DNA from 3 places in the Pseudomonas sp. E1BtOHC1 genome. Region 2 is predicted to be linked to each of the others. Evidence: predicted binding sites of a transcription regulator. Region 2 holds the regulator's gene; each other region holds the start of a gene.
What was found. The regulator sigma-54, encoded in region 2, starts transcription at its own class of promoters, with help from an activator protein. The targets are predictions, from matches to a motif close to ANTGGCATNNANNTTGCTNT.
Positions count from the first base shown of each region.

Region 1 (6,149 bases), 2.8 Mb from region 2:
GCGCAGCTTGTCGGTGATTTTCTGCAACTGTTGAGCCTCATTGCTGAGGTGTACCGATTCCCCGCTTTTGCTGGTCTCGGCTGCAGTCGTCAGCGGAGCGGATTTGCCGGCATCACCGGTTTCCTTGCTGGCGCTGGTACGCGTACTGCCTGTCAGTGAAGGGGAGCTGTTTAAACGGCTGAAGTCGATGACCATGATGAAGAAAACCTCTGGGTATTTGGACGCTTGCCATGTTTTCGGCCATACCCTGAAAAACTTTAGGCTCGATTGTCGACAAGCCAGCGCAGGTATCTGCGACCCTTTATCGGCCACAGTTTAGGGAACGAGCGAGTCGAGCGCCAGTTATCTACATTGCCACTTCCACCTGCCCCGGTGCGGTGATGCGCGCCTTGATCACTCGCTGCGAGTTTAGGTTCTTGACCCGGATCTGCTCGCTCATGCCGCCATTGGACAGTGCCTCCCCCGGCATCCGCACGTTCAGGGTGCCGCTACGTGCCGAAATCACCACCTGATCGCCCTTGCGCACCACTTCAGCCTGTTCCAGGTGCCCCAGGGTAATGAGCTGGTCGGCGACCATTGGTCGGACAAGTTTCTGACCAATGGCCTGGTCCACGGAGGTCAGGTAGCCCTGATTGTTCAGGCTGATATCTCTCTCACGCAACACCACGTCTTCCGGCTCGATGATCCCGGCGCGCTTGAGTGGGCGTGAAGTGGTGACCACTTCGCGAAACAGCTTGACCTGGGCTGGCACGAATACGGTCCAGGGGGAGGCGCCTTCGCAGCGTACCTTGACCGTGACCCGTCCCAGCGGCTGTGCTGGACTTTCCAGGCTCGCTGTCAATTCCTTGTCGCAGGCGGGCATGCGCATACGCGGATCCAATTGGTTGACTTGGATTTCGTAGCGTCCTTCCGTTTGACTGGTGGCCAGGTAGTCTTCTACCGTGAATTCAAGAAACCCTTGAGTGACGCCGATAAGTAGATCAGGCAGGGTGACCGAATCAGCAACGGCAGGGCCGCCAGGGTTTAGGATACACAGCGCCGACAACCCACAAAGCAATGCGCGGTAGGGGGATGTCAGGCGTCGGAAAAATGTCGTTTTGGCGTTCATAACAGTTAAAAAGCAAGCGCCGTGCCGTTTAGTGATGAGCGTGCGTCGGATCTTAAAGCTTTGGGGAGTCTGGGCATGGCTGGTGTAATGGATTCGGTAAACCAGCGCACGCAATTGGTTGGGCAGAATCGCCTGGAGTTGCTGCTGTTCCGTCTGGACGGCGAGCAACTCTACGGGATCAACGTATTCAAGGTTCGCGAGGTGCTGCAATGCCCCAAGCTGACCCTGATGCCCAAATCCAACCCTGTGGTGTGCGGTGTCGCGAATATTCGAGGGGCGACCATTCCGATCCTGGATCTGGCAATGGCCACAGGTTCGGGTGGGTTGCAGGATCAAAGCAATCCGTTCGTCATCATCACTGAGTACAACACCAAGACCCAGGGGTTTTTGGTGCGCTCGGTGGAGCGTATCGTCAATATGAACTGGGAAGAGATCCATCCGCCGCCCAAAGGGACTGGTCGCGATCACTACCTGACGGCGGTAACTCGGGTGGACAACCAGTTGGTCGAGATCATCGACGTTGAAAAGGTTTTGGCGGAAGTCGCCCCCACTTCCGAGTCGATCTCGGTGGGCGTGGTGGACGTCGAAACTCAGCACAAGGCTGTATCCCTGCGAGTGCTGACCGTTGACGACTCGTCAGTGGCGCGTAAACAGGTTACTCGCTGCCTGCAGACTGTGGGTGTCGAGGTGGTGGCGCTGAACGATGGCCGGCAGGCGCTGGACTACCTGCGCAAGCTGGTGGATGAGGGCAAGAAGCCGGAAGAGGAATTCCTCATGATGATTTCCGACATCGAGATGCCCGAAATGGACGGTTACACCCTCACGGCCGAGATACGTAGCGATCCACGCATGCAAAAGCTGCATATCATCCTGCATACTTCGTTGTCAGGGGTGTTCAATCAGGCGATGGTGAAGAAGGTCGGTGCCGATGACTTCCTTGCCAAGTTCCGTCCTGATGACCTGGCATCCCGGGTAGTCGACCGGATCAAAGCAGCAGACCACAGCTGAGGGCATCAGCCCCTGGCGAACATAAGATTTAAGAGGCGGCAGCATTGTCTACGGGTAATTTGGATTTTGAACAGTTCCGGGTCTTCCTGGAAAAAGCCTGTGGTATTTTGCTCGGGGAAAACAAGCAATATCTCGTCTCGAGCCGTCTCAACAAACTGATGGAGCAGCAAGGCATCAAAACCTTGGGTGAGCTGGTTCAGCGGATTCAGACCCAGCCGCGCAGCGGATTGCGCGAGATGGTGGTGGATGCGATGACGACCAACGAAACCTTGTGGTTTCGTGACACCTATCCCTTCGAAGTGTTGAAGAACAAGGTGCTTCCCGAGGCCATCAAGGCCAGCCCCAATCAGCGCCTGCGGATCTGGTCGGCGGCATGCTCGTCTGGGCAGGAACCCTATTCTTTGTCGATGTCCATCGATGAGTTCGAGCGCAGCAACATGGGCCAGTTAAAGATGGGGGTGCAGATTGTTGCTACCGATCTGTCCGGGACCATGCTCAATAACTGTAAGACCGGCGAATACGATAGCCTGGCCATTGGCCGTGGTTTGTCGGCCGAGCGCCTGCAGCGCTACTTCGACCCTAAAGGGCCGGGGCGCTGGGTAGTCAAGGCACCGATCAAGAGTCGGGTGGAGTTTCGCTCGTTCAACCTGCTGGACAGCTACGCCAGCCTAGGCAAGTTCGACATCGTGTTCTGTCGCAATGTGCTGATCTACTTCTCGGCCGAGGTCAAGAAGGACATCCTGATGCGCATTCACAGCACTCTGAAGCCTGGCGGTTACCTGTTCCTGGGCGCTTCCGAAGCGCTCAATGGTCTGCCGGATCATTATCAGATGGTGCAATGCAGCCCGGGGATCATCTACCAGGCGAAGTGATTGATTGTTGCGGCAATAAAAAAGGAGGCCTCAGGGCCTCCTTTTTTGTGGGCGTCATTTTATCGGGTGGCTGGGCTAAAAGCGGCAGCTCGATTGCCGCTTTGCCGGCGTTTCGCGGAAATCCATTGCCGCTTTTCTGGCATTGCCGCCTTGCCGCTGCCGTAGAGCCCTTGATTTACGGGGCTCCTTGACTTGGCACGTAGCTTGCTAAGTCAAGGTTACGAAAAATCAGGTCACCCGAAGGTTTCCGACATGAGCATCAGCTTCGATAAAGCGCTCGGTATTCACGAACAAGCTCTTGGCTTTCGCGCCAAGCGTGCCGAAGTGCTGGCCAACAACATCGCCAACGCCGACACCCCGAACTACAAGGCTCGGGACCTGGACTTCTCCGCTGTGCTCGCCGAGCAGAACGACAAGGCCAAGAACGGCAGCTTCGCGCTGAACATGACCAATACCCGGCATATCGAAGCCCAGGGCCTGGGCAGTGGCGACGAGTCGCTGCTGTATCGCACGCCGATGCAACCTTCGATCGACCAGAACACCGTGGATGCTCAGTTGGAGCAATCGAGCTACGCACAGAACTCGGTGGACTTCCAAGCCAGCTTCACGCTGCTCAACAGCAAATTCAAAGGGCTGGTTGCAGCCCTGCGCGGAGAGTAATCCATGTCCCTTGCCAGTGTTTTCAATATTGCCGGTAGTGGCATGAGCGCTCAGACCACTCGTCTGAACACCGTCGCCAGTAACATCGCCAACGCCGAGAGCGTGTCGTCGAGCATCGACCAGACTTACCGCGCTCGTCACCCGGTGTTTGCCACCATGTTTCAGGGCGCCCAGAGCGGTGGCAGCGATTCGCTGTTCCAGAACCAGGACGCTGCAGGCCAAGGCGTACAGGTGCTGGGTGTAGTGGAAGACCAGAGCAATCTGGAAGCTCGCTACGAACCGAACCACCCGGCTGCGGATGCCAAAGGTTACGTCTACTACCCCAACGTCAACGTGGTGGAAGAAATGGCCGACATGATTTCCGCCAGTCGCTCGTTCCAGACCAACGCTGAAATGATGAACACCGCCAAAACCATGATGCAGAAGGTCCTGACCCTGGGTCAGTGATAAGGGGCGAAGCCAATGAGCGTTACGGATACCACCAGCGGCCCATCCCTTAAGGATGTACTGGCCAACTCGTCGAAGAAGACCGCGAACACCACCAGCGCCGACGGCCTGGCGGCAGCGACGAACAGCACCACCGGTAAGCAGGCCCTGGGCAAGGACGCGTTTCTCAAGTTGTTGGTGACCCAGCTGAACAACCAGAACCCGCTGGATCCTCAGGACAACAGTGCGTTCGTTGCCCAGTTGGCGCAGTTCTCTACCCTGGAAGGGATCACGACCCTTAATACCTCGGTGAACTCCATCACTGGCAATTACAAATCGTCTCAGGCTCTGCAGGCTTCGTCCCTGGTAGGTCGCTCGGTGATCGTCCAGTCCGGCACCACTCAGGTGGACACCAGCAAGAGCATGACCGGTTCGGTGACCGTTCCGGCTGGCGTCAGCTCGGTCAAAGTGACCATCACCGACAAGGATGGCAACACCGTCAAGACCATCGACATGGGCAGCCAGAAGGCCGGCAACGCCAGCTTTGTCTGGGATGGCACCAAGACCGACGGGACCAAGGCGGCCCCGGGTAACTACACCTTCAAGGCCAGCACCACCATCGACGGCAAGGGCACTGACCTGATCACTTATCTGCCGGCGACAGTCAACAGCGTCACCATCAGCCAGACCGGCGGAGAGTTGATGCTGAACCTGGCAGGACTGAGCAGCCCGATTGCCCTGTCCAAAGTACAAACCATTGGTATCTAGAGCCGACTAACCGGCACAAGGAGTGGAATATGTCTTTCAATATCGGCCTTAGCGGTCTCTACGCTGCCAACAAACAGCTGGACGTCACCGGCAACAACATCGCCAACGTCGCGACCACCGGTTTCAAATCTTCCCGCGCAGAATTCTCCGACGTCTACTCGGCCACCAAGCTGGGCAGCGGCACCCAGGTGATTGGTAACGGCGTACGCCTGTCCAACGTTTCCCAGCAGTTCACCAATGGTGATATCAGCAACACTGGCAACGTGCTGGACATGGGCATTCAGGGGCAGGGCTTTTTCGTGCTCAGCACCAACGGCTCGCTGACCTACACCCGTGCCGGTACCTTCAAGACCGACAAGGAAGGCTTCATCACCAACAGTGATGGCACTGCGCGCCTGCAAGGCTATGCCGTAGATGCCAACGGCAAGATCATCAACGGTGTATTGACCGACCTGCGGATCGATACCTCGAACCTGTCGCCCAAGCCAACCGACTCGATCTCCTCGACGATCAACCTGAATTCCGATTCGACTCCGATCAATGTGGCTTCGACCGCTCCGGTTTATGTGTTCAATCCGACCGACAACACCACCTACACCAAGTCGTTCAGTACTCCGGTGTATGACACTCAGGGCAACAAGCACGTCATGGATCAGTACATGATCAAGACGCCGAACGCCAATGAGTGGCAAACCTACACGCTGATTGATGGTCGCAATCCGGACGGTACTGCATTCACCATGGCCAACCAGTCGCCGATCACCATGAAGTTCGACTCGTCGGGCAAGCTCAGCAGCATGACCCCGCCAGCTGCGCCTGGGACCACGCCGTACACCATTACCGGTAACAGCATTGTCATGTCGGCTGCTGCCTGGACTCCGGGTACCGTCACCAATGGCGTGTTCACTCCTAACGGTGCCAAGCCAGCGCCGAACGGCGTCAGCATCGACATGACCAAAACCGGTTCGGTGTTCGGCGAAAGCACTCGCTCGATCATCGCGCAGAACGGCTACTCCACTGGCCAGATCAGCAGCCTGACCATCGATGGCACCGGTGTAATGCTGGCCAACTTCAGCAACGAGCAGACCAAGGCGATCGGTCAGATTTCCCTGGCCAGCTTCACCAACGAGCAAGGTCTGCAGCCGGTAGGCGGCACTCAGTGGAAAGAGACCTACTCGTCCGGTATTCCAGGTTATGACGCTCCGAAGACCGGCACCCTGGGAGCGATCCAGTCCAACTCCCTGGAAGAGTCCAACGTTAACCTGACCAATGAGCTGGTGAACCTGATCAAGGCTCAGAGCAACTAT
Region 1 covers NZ_CP196023.1:6,085,761-6,091,909, reverse strand. The annotation lists gene flgM (flagellar biosynthesis anti-sigma factor FlgM) at 1-195, opposite strand, end outside; gene flgA (flagellar basal body P-ring formation chaperone FlgA) at 347-1,108, opposite strand; gene ACSSVC_RS27405 (chemotaxis protein CheV) at 1,184-2,116, shown strand; gene cheR (protein-glutamate O-methyltransferase CheR) at 2,161-2,988, shown strand; gene flgB (flagellar basal body rod protein FlgB) at 3,241-3,648, shown strand; gene flgC (flagellar basal body rod protein FlgC) at 3,652-4,095, shown strand; gene flgD (flagellar hook assembly protein FlgD) at 4,111-4,842, shown strand; gene flgE (flagellar hook protein FlgE) at 4,872-6,149, shown strand, end outside.
Region 1: a site for sigma-54 is predicted at 3,180-3,199, ahead of flgB (flagellar basal body rod protein FlgB). Genes of this name have one in related genera too.

Region 2 (6,149 bases):
ACATCAGCCCAGAGCGCTTCCTCGACAAGCCGGTAGTGCAGGTCGACGAGAACGCCATCGACTATTACGTGATCAACGCCCGCAGCGTGCAGTACCTGCCTGACGGCAAGCTGCAGTACGAAATGACCTCGGACAAAGTGGAGCACGTCAAGGCCAGCGAAGTGACGCTGCTGACCAAACCGGACCTGCAGATGTACCGCGGCACCACTTTCCCCTGGCACGTCCAGAGCGAGCGAGGCGAAGTCAATCCGGACGGCACCGAGGTCGAACTGATCGATTCGGTAAGGGTTTCCCGCACCGATGAGCACAACCGCAACCTGCTGATCACCACCAGCCGCATGACAGTATTCCCGCAGAAGCAATATGCGCAGACCGAGCAAGCCGTTAGAATCGACGGCGCCGGCGGCGTGACTACGGCCAAGGGAATGAAAGCGTATTTGAAAGACGGCAGGATGAACCTGCTATCGAACGTAAGAGGACAGTATGAGGCTCGTTAAAACCCTCCCTATTTTGCTCAGTCTGGGCGCAGCACTGGGAAGCGTGAGCGCCTGGGCTCTGCCGAACGATAGCCAACAGCCGATCCGCATCCAGGCCGACGACGCCCAGTTGGACGACAAGAACGGCGTGGCCACCTACAAGGGCGATGTGATCATCACCCAGGGGTCGATGAAGATCACCGGCAACACCGTGACCATCACCCGAGCCAAGAGCGGCGAAATCGACGTAGTGACGTCGGTGGGCAACCTCGCCTACTTCGAGCAGTTGCAGAAGCAGACCGACCCGAAACCGGTTCAGGCCTACGCTGTGACCATCCAGTACCACGCTCAGCAGAATCGCATCGTGCTGATCGACAAGGCCAAGGTCATCAACGACGGCAACACCACCGAAGGCGAGAAGATCGTCTACGACACCGTCAAGCAAGTGGCTAACGCCGGTCGCGCCAATGGCAGCTCGGTCACCGCACCACGTCCGCGGATCGACATGGTCATCCAGCCGAAAAAGAAAACCGACGAGCAAAAGGCCCAGTAATGGCAACTCTGAAAGCTCAGCACCTGGCCAAGAGCTACAAGAGCCGCCAGGTCGTGCGTGATGTCAGCCTGTCCATCGACAGCGGCCAGATCGTCGGCCTGCTCGGCCCCAACGGCGCCGGCAAGACCACCTGCTTCTACATGATCGTCGGCCTGGTCCAGGCCGATCAGGGCCGCGTCCTGATCGACGACCTAGATGTCAGCCACCAACCGATGCACGGTCGCGCTCGCGCCGGCATCGGCTACCTGCCCCAGGAAGCTTCGATCTTCCGCAAGCTGTCGGTGGCCGACAACATCACGGCCATCCTCGAGACCCGCAAGGAACTCGACAAGGCCGGCCGTCGCCAGGAACTGGAAAGCCTGCTGCAGGAGTTCCACATCAATCACATCCGCGACAACCTCGGCATGAGCCTGTCCGGTGGTGAACGCCGCCGCGTGGAAATCGCCCGCGCCCTGGCCACTGCCCCCAAGTTCATCCTGCTGGACGAACCCTTTGCCGGCGTGGACCCGATCTCGGTCGGCGATATCAAGCAGATCATCCACCACCTGAAGGCCAAGGGCATTGGGGTGCTGATCACCGACCACAACGTCCGCGAAACCCTGGACATCTGTGAAACCGCCTATATCGTCAATGACGGGCAACTGATCGCCGAAGGCGACTCCGAGACCATCCTGGCCAACGAACTGGTCAAGGAAGTCTACCTGGGCCATGAGTTCCGCCTGTAAAGGCTGAGGTGTCGGGCTAGATGCCAGAGCGCCAGGAACAATAAATCCCTACAAATTTTATTGTTACAGCGCTCTAGGCAAACACTTCAGTTTCAGGCATATAATTTGCTTATGTTTGGCGCTCCGGCGCCCTGTAGTGGATGGCGCATGTGCGCCGGCAAATAAGGTGTTAAGCCCCTGCCATGAAACCATCGCTAGTCCTGAGAATGGGCCAGCAGCTGACGATGACACCGCAGCTGCAACAGGCCATCCGCCTGCTCCAATTGTCGACCCTGGACCTGCAACAGGAAATCCAGGAAGCCCTGGAGTCCAACCCGATGCTCGAACGCCAGGAAGATGGCGAAGACTTCGACAACAGCGACCCCTTGGCCGACAACACAGAGTCCAAACCCAACACCGAGATCCAGGAACCCTCCTACCAGGAAACCGCCCCCACGGTGGATAACCTCGAGGAAGGCGAATGGAACGAACGCATCCCCAACGAACTGCCGGTGGACACCGCCTGGGAAGACGTCTACCAGACCAGCGCCAGCAGCCTGCCCAGCAGCGATGACGATGAGTGGGACTTCACCACTCGCACATCGGCCGGCGAGAGCCTGCAAAGCCACCTGCTCTGGCAACTGAACCTGGCGCCGATGTCGGATACCGACCGCCTGATCGCCGTGACCCTGATCGATTGCATCAACAATCAGGGCTACCTGGACGAGACCCTTGAAGAAATTCTCGAGGCCTTCGATCCGGAATTGGACATCGAACTGGACGAGATCGAAGCCGTCCTGCACCGCATCCAGCAATTCGAGCCGGCCGGCATCGGCGCCCGCAACCTGGGCGAATGCCTCCTGCTGCAACTGCGCCAACTGCCAGCGAAAACTCCCTGGCTGAGCGAAGCCCAGCGCCTGGTCAGTGACTACATCGACCTCCTGGGCAGTCGCGACTACAGCCAGCTGATGCGCCGCATGAAGCTCAAGGAAGACGAACTGCGTCAGGTCATCGAACTGGTGCAGAGCCTCAACCCGCGCCCGGGCTCACAGATCGAATCCAGCGAAGCCGAATACGTGGTCCCGGACGTCATCGTGCGCAAGGACAACGAGCGCTGGCTGGTGGAATTGAATCAGGAGTCCGTGCCACGCCTGCGGGTCAACGCACAGTACGCCGGCTTTGTTCGCCGCGCCGACACCAGTGCCGACAACACCTTCATGCGCAATCAGTTGCAGGAAGCTCGCTGGTTCATCAAGAGCCTGCAGAGCCGCAACGAAACCCTGATGAAAGTCGCCACTCAGATCGTCGAGCACCAACGCGGCTTCCTGGAGTACGGCGACGAAGCCATGAAACCTCTGGTTCTGCACGACATCGCCGAAGCTGTGGGCATGCACGAATCGACCATTTCCCGTGTGACCACGCAAAAATTCATGCATACCCCCCGGGGCATATATGAACTGAAATACTTTTTCTCCAGCCACGTCAGCACCTCCGAAGGCGGCGAATGCTCGTCCACGGCGATCCGCGCGATCATCAAAAAACTGGTGGCTGCGGAAAATCAGAAAAAGCCGTTGAGTGACAGCAAGATCGCTGGTTTACTGGAGGCACAAGGCATTCAGGTAGCCCGTCGTACCGTCGCCAAGTACCGCGAATCCCTTGGGATCGCGCCTTCCAGCGAACGGAAGCGGTTGATGTAGCCGCCGGGCTGGCCACAGCGTTTCAGAGTGTGTTTGAAACAGGTCGAAAGTCGGTTTCAAACGCGGTCTAGGTGGCAGGCAACCCAGCCTGCCGCGTTATGCACTGGCAACGAAGGAGAAGCTGTATGCAAGTCAACATCAGTGGACACCAACTCGAAGTGACTGAACCTCTGCGCGCTTACATCGGCGAGAAACTCGACCGGCTGGAGCGGCACTTCGACAAGATTACCAATGTGCAGGTCACCATGGCTGTCGAGAAGCTGAAGCAGAAAATCGAAGCCACCCTGCACATCCACGGTGGGGAGGTCGTCGCCAATGCAGAACATGACGATATGTATGCCGCAATTGACCTGCTCACGGACAAGCTTGACCGCCAACTGAAAAAGCATAAGGAAAAGCAACTCCACCTTCTCCAAGGCACGGGTCGCTAACACTCCCCTCCCATGATCCGACTTGAAAGCATCCTGACCCCCGGCCGTTCCTTGGTGAACGTGCCGGGCGGCAGTAAAAAACGCGCCCTCGAACAAATTGCCAACCTGATCAGCCGCGAAGTGCCTGATCTGGAGATGCAGGATGTCTTCGAGAGCCTGATCGCCCGTGAAAAACTCGGTTCCACCGGTTTTGGCAACGGCATCGCCATTCCCCACTGCCGCCTCAAAGGCTGCGAGTCGCCTATCAGTGCGCTGATGCACCTGGACGCTCCAATCGACTTCGACGCCATCGACGGTGCCCCGGTGGATCTGCTGTTCGTCCTCCTGGTTCCGGAAGCCGCTACCGACGCACACCTGGAACTGCTCCGGCAGATCGCCAGCATGCTCGATCGCAAGGAAGTCCGTGACCGACTGCGCAGTGCCACCAGCAATGAAGCCTTGTATCAGGTTGTCCTGGACGAGCAAAACGGTCAGTAATCATGCGCTTGATCATTGTCAGCGGCCGCTCCGGCTCAGGTAAAAGCACCGCCCTCGATGTTCTTGAGGACCACGGCTACTACTGCATCGACAACCTTCCCGCCGGCTTGCTGCCCGAGCTGGCCGAGCGCGCGTTGATTCACACGGAACTGGCACAACCTCTGGTGGCGGTTTCCATCGACGCCCGAAACCTGCCCAGCCATCTGTCGCGCTTCCCCGAGTTGCTGGAAGAAGTACGCAGCCGGCATATCCAGTGCGACGTGCTCTATCTGGACGCCGACGAGGAAACCCTGCTCAAGCGCTTCTCGGAAACCCGGCGGCGTCACCCGCTGAGCAGTGCCAATCGCTCGCTGGCCGAAGCCATCCACGATGAAACCCAGCTGCTGGGCCCCATCGTCGATCTGGCCGACCTCAAGGTCAACACCACCAATCTGAACCTCTACCAACTGCGGGACACCATCAAGCTGCGCCTGCTGAACCAACCCGAACCCGGGACTGCGTTCCTGGTGGAGTCTTTCGGTTTCAAGCGCGGCATGCCGGTGGACGCCGATCTGGTATTCGACGTGCGCTGCCTGCCCAATCCGTATTGGAAGCCCGAACTACGCGCCCAATCCGGGCTGGACGCACCTGTGGCCGAATACCTGGCCGCACAGCCCGATGTCGAGGAAATGTTCCAGGACATCTCCAGCTATCTGCTCAAGTGGCTGCCACGTTTCGCTGCCAGCAATCGCGCTTATGTAACCATTGCCATTGGTTGCACCGGCGGGCACCACCGCTCCGTGTACCTGACCGAGCGCCTGGGCCAGGTCCTGCAAAAATCCCTGAAGAACGTCCAGGTTCGCCACCGCGACCTTAGCTGAAAGGATCTACCCCGCGATGCCAGCTCTGGAAATCGAAATCATCAACAAACTGGGCCTGCATGCCCGTGCCTCAGCCAAATTCGTCGGCGTAGCGGGGCAGTTCCCCTGCCAGATCCGCGCCGGCAGGAGCCCGGAATCCATGGTGGACGGCAAAAGCATCATGGCCATGATGATGCTCGCCGCAGGCAAGGGCACCAAGATTCATCTGAAGACCGAAGGCGAGCAGGAACAGGAAGCGCTGAATGCGCTGGTGGCATTGATCAACAACTACTTCGACGAGGGCGAGTAAGCCCCTCCGGGCCACTCGCCAAGCGCCCCTCAGGCGAGCGCCGTATCCATCACCATCATCAGGCAAAAGCCGATGCACAAGCCGAGGCTGGCGAGCTTTTCGTGACCATTGCGACGGGACTCGGGAATCACTTCGTGAGTCACCACCAGCAACATGGCTCCCGCCGCCAGGGCCAACCCCAGCGGCAGCAGCACCTGCGCCAGACTCACCAACCAGGCACAGAGCAAGGCAAAGACCGGCTCCACCAAACCTGAAGCGGCGCCAATCAGGAATGCCCTGACCCGCGACATCCCCGCCCCCGCCAGCACCAGTGCGATCACCAGTCCCTCCGGCACATCCTGCAGGGCAATCCCCATGGCCAGGCTGTCCGCATCTGCCATGCCGCCCCCTGCCGACACCCCCACCGCCATGCCTTCCGGAATGTTGTGGGCAATGATGGCGAAGACAAACAGCCAGATGCGTGGCGCAATCACCGGATGTTCCGCCGTGCCGACCAGGACTTCGGGGCTCGCGCCCGAGACCTTGCGATCCACCAGGAACAAACCAAAGGCACCCAGCATGATGCCGGCGCAAACCAGGCCACTGGAGCCCCAGGCAGACAAACCCAAGTCTTGAGCGGCGGCAATACCGGGAACGATCAGCGAAAACGCCGTCGCCGCCAG
Region 2 covers NZ_CP196023.1:1,842,442-1,848,590, reverse strand. The annotation lists gene lptC (LPS export ABC transporter periplasmic protein LptC) at 1-497, shown strand, start outside; gene lptA (lipopolysaccharide transport periplasmic protein LptA) at 484-1,029, shown strand; gene lptB (LPS export ABC transporter ATP-binding protein) at 1,029-1,754, shown strand; gene ACSSVC_RS08425 (RNA polymerase factor sigma-54) at 1,937-3,430, shown strand; gene hpf (ribosome hibernation-promoting factor, HPF/YfiA family) at 3,556-3,861, shown strand; gene ptsN (PTS IIA-like nitrogen regulatory protein PtsN) at 3,874-4,338, shown strand; gene rapZ (RNase adapter RapZ) at 4,341-5,198, shown strand; gene ACSSVC_RS08405 (HPr family phosphocarrier protein) at 5,215-5,487, shown strand; gene ACSSVC_RS08400 (ZIP family metal transporter) at 5,517-6,149, opposite strand, start outside.

Region 3 (6,149 bases), 1.3 Mb from region 2:
CACCAACAGGGTCAGTCATCGCGCAGCCTCGCACGGCTACTGTCCGCAGTGCGCGGGCTCTACCACTACCTGAACCGCGAAGGGCTGTGCGATCACGACCCGGCCAACGGCCTGGCGCCGCCCAAAGGCGAACGTCGCCTGCCCAAGACCCTGGATACCGATCGCGCCCTGCAACTGCTCGATGGTGCGGTGGAAGACGACTTCCTGGCGCATCGCGACCAGGCGATCCTGGAACTGTTCTACTCCTGCGGCTTGCGTCTTTCCGAGCTGACCAGCCTGAACCTCGAACAGCTGGATCTGGCGGACGGCCTGGTGCAGGTCCTGGGCAAGGGCAGCAAGACCCGGGTCCTGCCGGTGGGCAAGAAGGCCCGGGAAGCCCTGGCGCTGTGGCTGCCGCTGCGAGCCCTGAGCAACCCGCCCGATGGCGCCCTGTTCGTCAGCCAAAAGGGCCGGCGCCTGGGGCCACGGGCCATCCAGTTGCGGGTCAAGGCCGCCGGCGAGCGGGAACTGGGACAGAACCTGCACCCGCACATGCTGCGCCATTCCTTTGCCAGCCATTTGCTGGAATCCTCCCAGGACCTACGCGCTGTGCAAGAGCTGCTGGGGCATTCGGACATCAAGACCACACAGATCTATACCCACCTGGACTTCCAGCACCTGGCAGCGGTCTACGACAGCGCCCATCCACGGGCCAAACGCAACAAAGGCGGTGAGTAATGACCATCAAGCTGATCACCTTCGACCTCGATGACACCCTGTGGGACACCGCTCCAGTGATCGTCAGCGCCGAAGCCACTCTGCGTCAGTGGCTGACGGACCACGCACCGAATCTTGGCGGCGTACCGGTGGAACACCTGTGGGCCATTCGCGAGCGCGTGCTGCTCGAACAACCACACCTCAAGTACCGGATCAGCGCCCTGCGCCGCCAGGTGCTGTTTCATGCCCTGGAAGAGGCCGGGTATGAGCACAGTCAAGCCAACCAGCTGGCCGATCAGAGCTTCGAAGTATTCCTGCATGCGCGGCATCAGCTGGAGATCTTTCCCGAGGTCCAGCCGACCCTGGAAGCCCTGGCCAATCACTTCGCCCTCGGGGTCGTCACCAACGGCAATGCCGACGTGCGTCGCCTGGGCCTGGCGGACTACTTCAAGTTCGCACTGTGCGCCGAAGACATTGGCATCGCCAAGCCGGACGCCCGGCTGTTCCATGAAGCCCTGCAGCGCGGTGGCGCCACTGCGGATACTGCTGTGCATATCGGCGATCACCCGGGCGACGACATTGCCGGCGCCCAGCAGGCGGGCCTGCGTGCCATCTGGTTCAATCCTGCGGGCAAGACCTGGGAAGCCGAACGCGCCCCTGATGCCGAGATTCGCAGCCTCAAAGAGCTTCCAGCACTGCTGGGCCGCTGGCACAGCGGTGCCTGATGCGGCTCGTTCTGTAGGAGCGAGCTTGCTCGCGATCGCCGCCATGCGGCGCCATTCACCCGGCACGCGCCCATGAAAAAGCCCGCAGCGACGGCGGGCTTTTTCAGCAAGCAAGTAGCAAGGCTCAGATAGGCCGGCTGCCGTACTTGTTATCAGGCTTCTTGGGCGGATCGGCGACCACATTGGCCTCGACTTCCTGCACTTTGCCGCCACGGGCCAGGAACTCTTCCATGGCACGCGCCAGTGCATCACGCTCCTTGTTCTTGGCTTCGACACTCGGCAGCTCGTCTACCGAGACGGCGGCCTTGGCCTTGCCTTTGGCGGTCGGAGCAGGAACATCACTGCCATCGTCTTCCGCCACATCTTCGGCGGCCGCTTCAAGACCTTCTTCGGTATCGTCTTCGTCACCTACTTCGAGGTCGTCGTTTTCCAGATCATCGTCGCTCATGTTCTACCTCATGACTTGCGAAAAGCAGATTAGTTATAGCCCAGCTGCGCCGACTGTCGAAGGCTGCCGGAAAAAAATCAACGTCCACTGATACTCAGCGGCTTATGCCTCATCACCCTGCAGGGTGGCAAGGACTTTGCGAGCACCGCCATGATCGCGATGCTCGCCCAGATAAACACCTTGCCAGGTGCCTAGCGCCAAGCGCCCCGCCGCTACCGGCAAAGTCAGCTGACAGCCTAGCAAACTGGCTTTGAAGTGCGCCGGAAGGTCGTCCGCGCCCTCGTCGTCATGTTCGTACCCGGCCATGCCTTGAGGCACCAGGGTGTTGAAGAAACGCTCGAAGTCACGCCGTACCGCCGGATCGGCGTTCTCGTTGATGGTCAACGAGGCCGAGGTATGTTGTAGCCATAAATGCAGCAGACCAACCCGACATGCCCTCAACTCGGGCAGGCCGGCGAGCAACTCGTCCGTCACCAGATGAAAGCCCCGGGGCCTGGCCCGCAGGGTAATCAGGGTCTGTTGCCACATACCGTTCTCCACGCTTCGGCGCGCATTCTAGCGCGCTCAGGGAAAAAACAAAGCGCCGAATAATCCTGCTTTAGTGTAAGCATTTGCCCTGCTGGATATCGCCATGGCAAACACGCCAATGCCTATCAGAAAAACCTTTCAGCCTTTCTCAATGACAAACGCCAGGCAAAAAAATGCCCGGCCGGAGCCGGGCTTTTTTTCAGCCGCGATTACAGGTTGTAACCACGCTCGTTGTGTTGCGCCAGATCGAGACCGACCGCTTCCTCTTCCTCGGTAACCCGCAGCCCCATGACGGCATCCAGGACCTTGAGAATGATGAAGGTAACGATCGCGGTGTAGATCACGGTAAAGCCCACACCTTTGCACTGAATCCAGACTTGCGCGGCGATGTCGGTCACGGTGCCGAAGCCGCCCAGAGATGGAGCGGCGAACACACCGGTAAGGATCGCGCCGAGAATACCGCCGATGCCATGAACGCCGAAGGCATCCAGGGAGTCGTCATAACCCAGCTTGCGCTTGAGGCTGGTGGCGCAGAAGAAGCACACCACGCCAGCGGCCAGGCCAATAATCAGGGCGCCCATCGGGCCAACCGTGCCAGCTGCCGGAGTGATTGCCACCAGACCGGCGACCACACCCGAAGCGATACCCAGTGCGCTTGGCTTGCCGTGGGTGATCCACTCGGCAAACATCCAGCCCAGAGCCGCGGCGGCAGTAGCGATCTGTGTCACCAGCATGGCCATGCCGGCAGTGCCGTTGGCCGCAGCAGCGGAACCGGCGTTAAAGCCGAACCAACCGACCCACAGCATGGCTGCGCCCATCAGGGTGTAACCCAGGTTGTGGGGAGCCATTGGCGTGGTAGGGAAACCTTTGCGCTTGCCCAGCACCAGGCAAGCCACCAGGCCTGCGATACCGGCGTTGATGTGGACCACGGTGCCGCCGGCGAAGTCCAGCACGCCCCAGTCCCACATCAGGCCGCCGTTGCCGGACCAGACCATGTGCGCGATCGGTGCATACACCAGGGTGAACCAGACACCCATGAAGATCAGCATGGCGGAGAATTTCATCCGCTCGGCGAAGGCACCGACAATCAACGCCGGAGTAATGATGGCGAAAGTCATCTGGAAGGTGATGAACACCGCTTCAGGGAACAGCGCCGCCGGGCCGGTTACGCTGGCTGGGGTCACGCCCGCCAGGAAAGCCTTGCCCAGGCCCCCGAAGAAGGAGTTGAAGTTGACGACTCCCTGCTCCATGCCCGTCGTGTCGAACGCAATGCTGTAGCCATAGATGACCCACAGAATGCTGATCAGGCCGGTAATGGCGAAGCACTGCATCATCACCGAAAGAATGTTTTTCGACCGCACCATGCCGCCGTAGAACAGCGCCAGGCCAGGAATGGTCATGAACAGCACCAAGGCTGTGGAAGTCAGCATCCAGGCGGTGTCGCCGGAATTGAGGACTGGAGCTGCCACTTCGTCTGCTGCCATGGCCAGGCCAGGCATTACGAGGGACAAAAGGGCTCCTAGCCCTGCGAATTTACGCAGAGTCATATTGTTTTCTCCTGGGGCGTTGGGTTTGGCGGCTTAGATTGCGTCGGTATCGGTTTCGCCGGTACGGATGCGAATAGCCTGTTCCAGATTGACCACGAAGATCTTGCCGTCACCGATCTTGCCGGTGTTGGCGGCCTTGGTTATCGCCTCGATAACCCGGTCAAGATCCTTGTCGTCAATGGCGACATCGATCTTCACCTTGGGCAGGAAATCCACCACATACTCCGCACCGCGATACAGCTCGGTGTGACCCTTCTGCCGGCCGAAGCCTTTGACCTCAGTGACGGTAATGCCCTGCACGCCGATCTCGGACAGCGACTCGCGCACGTCGTCCAATTTGAACGGCTTGATGATGGCAGTGACTAGCTTCATGAAACTCTCTCCCGAATTGGTGGACTTGCCCCAGGAAAACAAACCCGACTCAAGTCTAAGCGCAGTGCCTGGCTTTGTAACGCATCGTCGGCCTTCCTCAGCCAGACCGACGCCAGCTAACCGCTTCTGACGAAACACTCCCCGCTCCGCCTGCCGCACTGCATTCGTCACAGCGACTGCATCAGTGCATGGGTCACCAGGGTCTAAGCAGAAAGCTTGCCAGCTCGGGAAAAATCAGTGATTTCAATCCTTTGCCCAGGGCCGCCCGGGCTTGCCACAAATCGGCACTGCGGATACGCACAATAACGGTGCGTGAGCGCCCGCCCAAATGCGCGAAAAACGTGCAGGCCGGGCATCACCAAGCCCTTGAGCCGTGCGTGATACACTGCGGCCCATCTGCTATTCAGGACACTCCCATGCTCGCGCCCAAAGACCTTCTCGATGCCCTGAGCGGCCACGCCTCGCGTTTGCTCAGCGGTGAAACACCTCTGCCTCGCAATGAAATCGAAAGCCAGTTCAAGGCCCTGCTGCAAAGCGGCTTCAGCAAGCTGGACCTGGTCAGCCGGGAAGAATTCGACAGCCAGATGGTGGTCCTGGCCCGCACCCGGGCACGCCTGGAAAGCCTCGAGGCCAAAGTGGCGGAGCTGGAAGCCCGACTCAATCCGACAGCGCAATGAGCTGAACCCGCGATTCGCCGGCAAGCCGGCTCCTACAAACCTGGAGCCGGTTTGCCAACGAAAGCCGTAGCGCCGGTGACATATCCTGTGCGCATTCAAAGCCTCCTCCCGCCAAAGCCCTCATCTATCCTTGCAGCACCGCAGGACGCGGTTCCCGCCGTCTCAAGGAAGATCCCCCCATGTCCCTGGCAATCATCCACAGCCGTGCCCAAGTGGGCGTACAGGCTCCGGCTGTCAGCGTTGAAGTGCACCTGGCCAACGGCCTACCGAGCCTGACCCTGGTCGGGCTGCCGGAAGCCGCAGTCAAGGAAAGCAAGGACCGGGTGCGCAGCGCCATTCTCAACGCCGGATTCAATTTCCCGTCTCGACGCATCACCCTCAACCTGGCTCCGGCGGACTTGCCCAAGGATGGTGGACGATTCGACCTGGCCATCGCCCTGGGCATCCTCGCCGCCAGCGTGCAGGTGCCGGCCCTGGCACTGGACAACATCGAATGCCTGGGTGAGCTGGCCTTGTCCGGCGAGGTGCGAGCGGTGCGCGGTGTGCTCCCGGCCGCGCTGGCGGCACGCAAGGCTGGACACACCCTGCTGGTGCCCCGTGCCAATGCCGAGGAAGCCTGCTTGGCCTCGGGCCTGCAGGTGATCGCCGTAGACCATCTGCTGGAGGCCGTCGCCCACTTCAATGGTCACGCCCCCCTCCCGCCTTACGTCAGCGACGGTTTGCAGGAAAATCACTCGCCCTACCCCGACCTGCGGGAAGTCCAGGGTCAACTGGCCGCCAAGCGTGCCCTGCTGATCGCTGCCGCCGGCGCCCACAATCTGCTGTTCAGCGGCCCGCCCGGCACCGGCAAGACCTTGCTGGCCAGTCGCTTGCCCGGCCTGCTACCACCCTTGCAGGAAGAAGAAGCCCTGGAAGTCGCGGCCATTCAATCGGTGAGCAGCCACAAGCCGCTGCGCCACTGGCCCCAGCGCCCCTTCCGCCAACCCCATCATTCGGCATCAGGCCCTGCGCTGGTAGGTGGCGGCTCGAAACCACAACCGGGAGAAATCACCCTGGCCCATCACGGCGTGTTGTTTCTCGATGAATTGCCGGAGTTCGACCGCAAGGTCCTGGAGGTTCTGCGCGAGCCCATGGAGTCGGGCCAGATCGTCATCGC
Region 3 covers NZ_CP196023.1:560,884-567,032, forward strand. The annotation lists gene xerC (tyrosine recombinase XerC) at 1-717, shown strand, start outside; gene ACSSVC_RS02645 (HAD family hydrolase) at 717-1,421, shown strand; gene sutA (dormancy-specific transcriptional regulator SutA) at 1,546-1,869, opposite strand; gene ACSSVC_RS02655 (secondary thiamine-phosphate synthase enzyme YjbQ) at 1,972-2,397, opposite strand; gene ACSSVC_RS02660 (ammonium transporter) at 2,607-3,944, opposite strand; gene glnK (P-II family nitrogen regulator) at 3,978-4,316, opposite strand; gene ACSSVC_RS02670 (accessory factor UbiK family protein) at 4,733-4,993, shown strand; gene ACSSVC_RS02675 (YifB family Mg chelatase-like AAA ATPase) at 5,173-6,149, shown strand, end outside.
Region 3: a site for sigma-54 is predicted at 4,521-4,540, ahead of glnK (P-II family nitrogen regulator). Genes of this name have one in related genera too.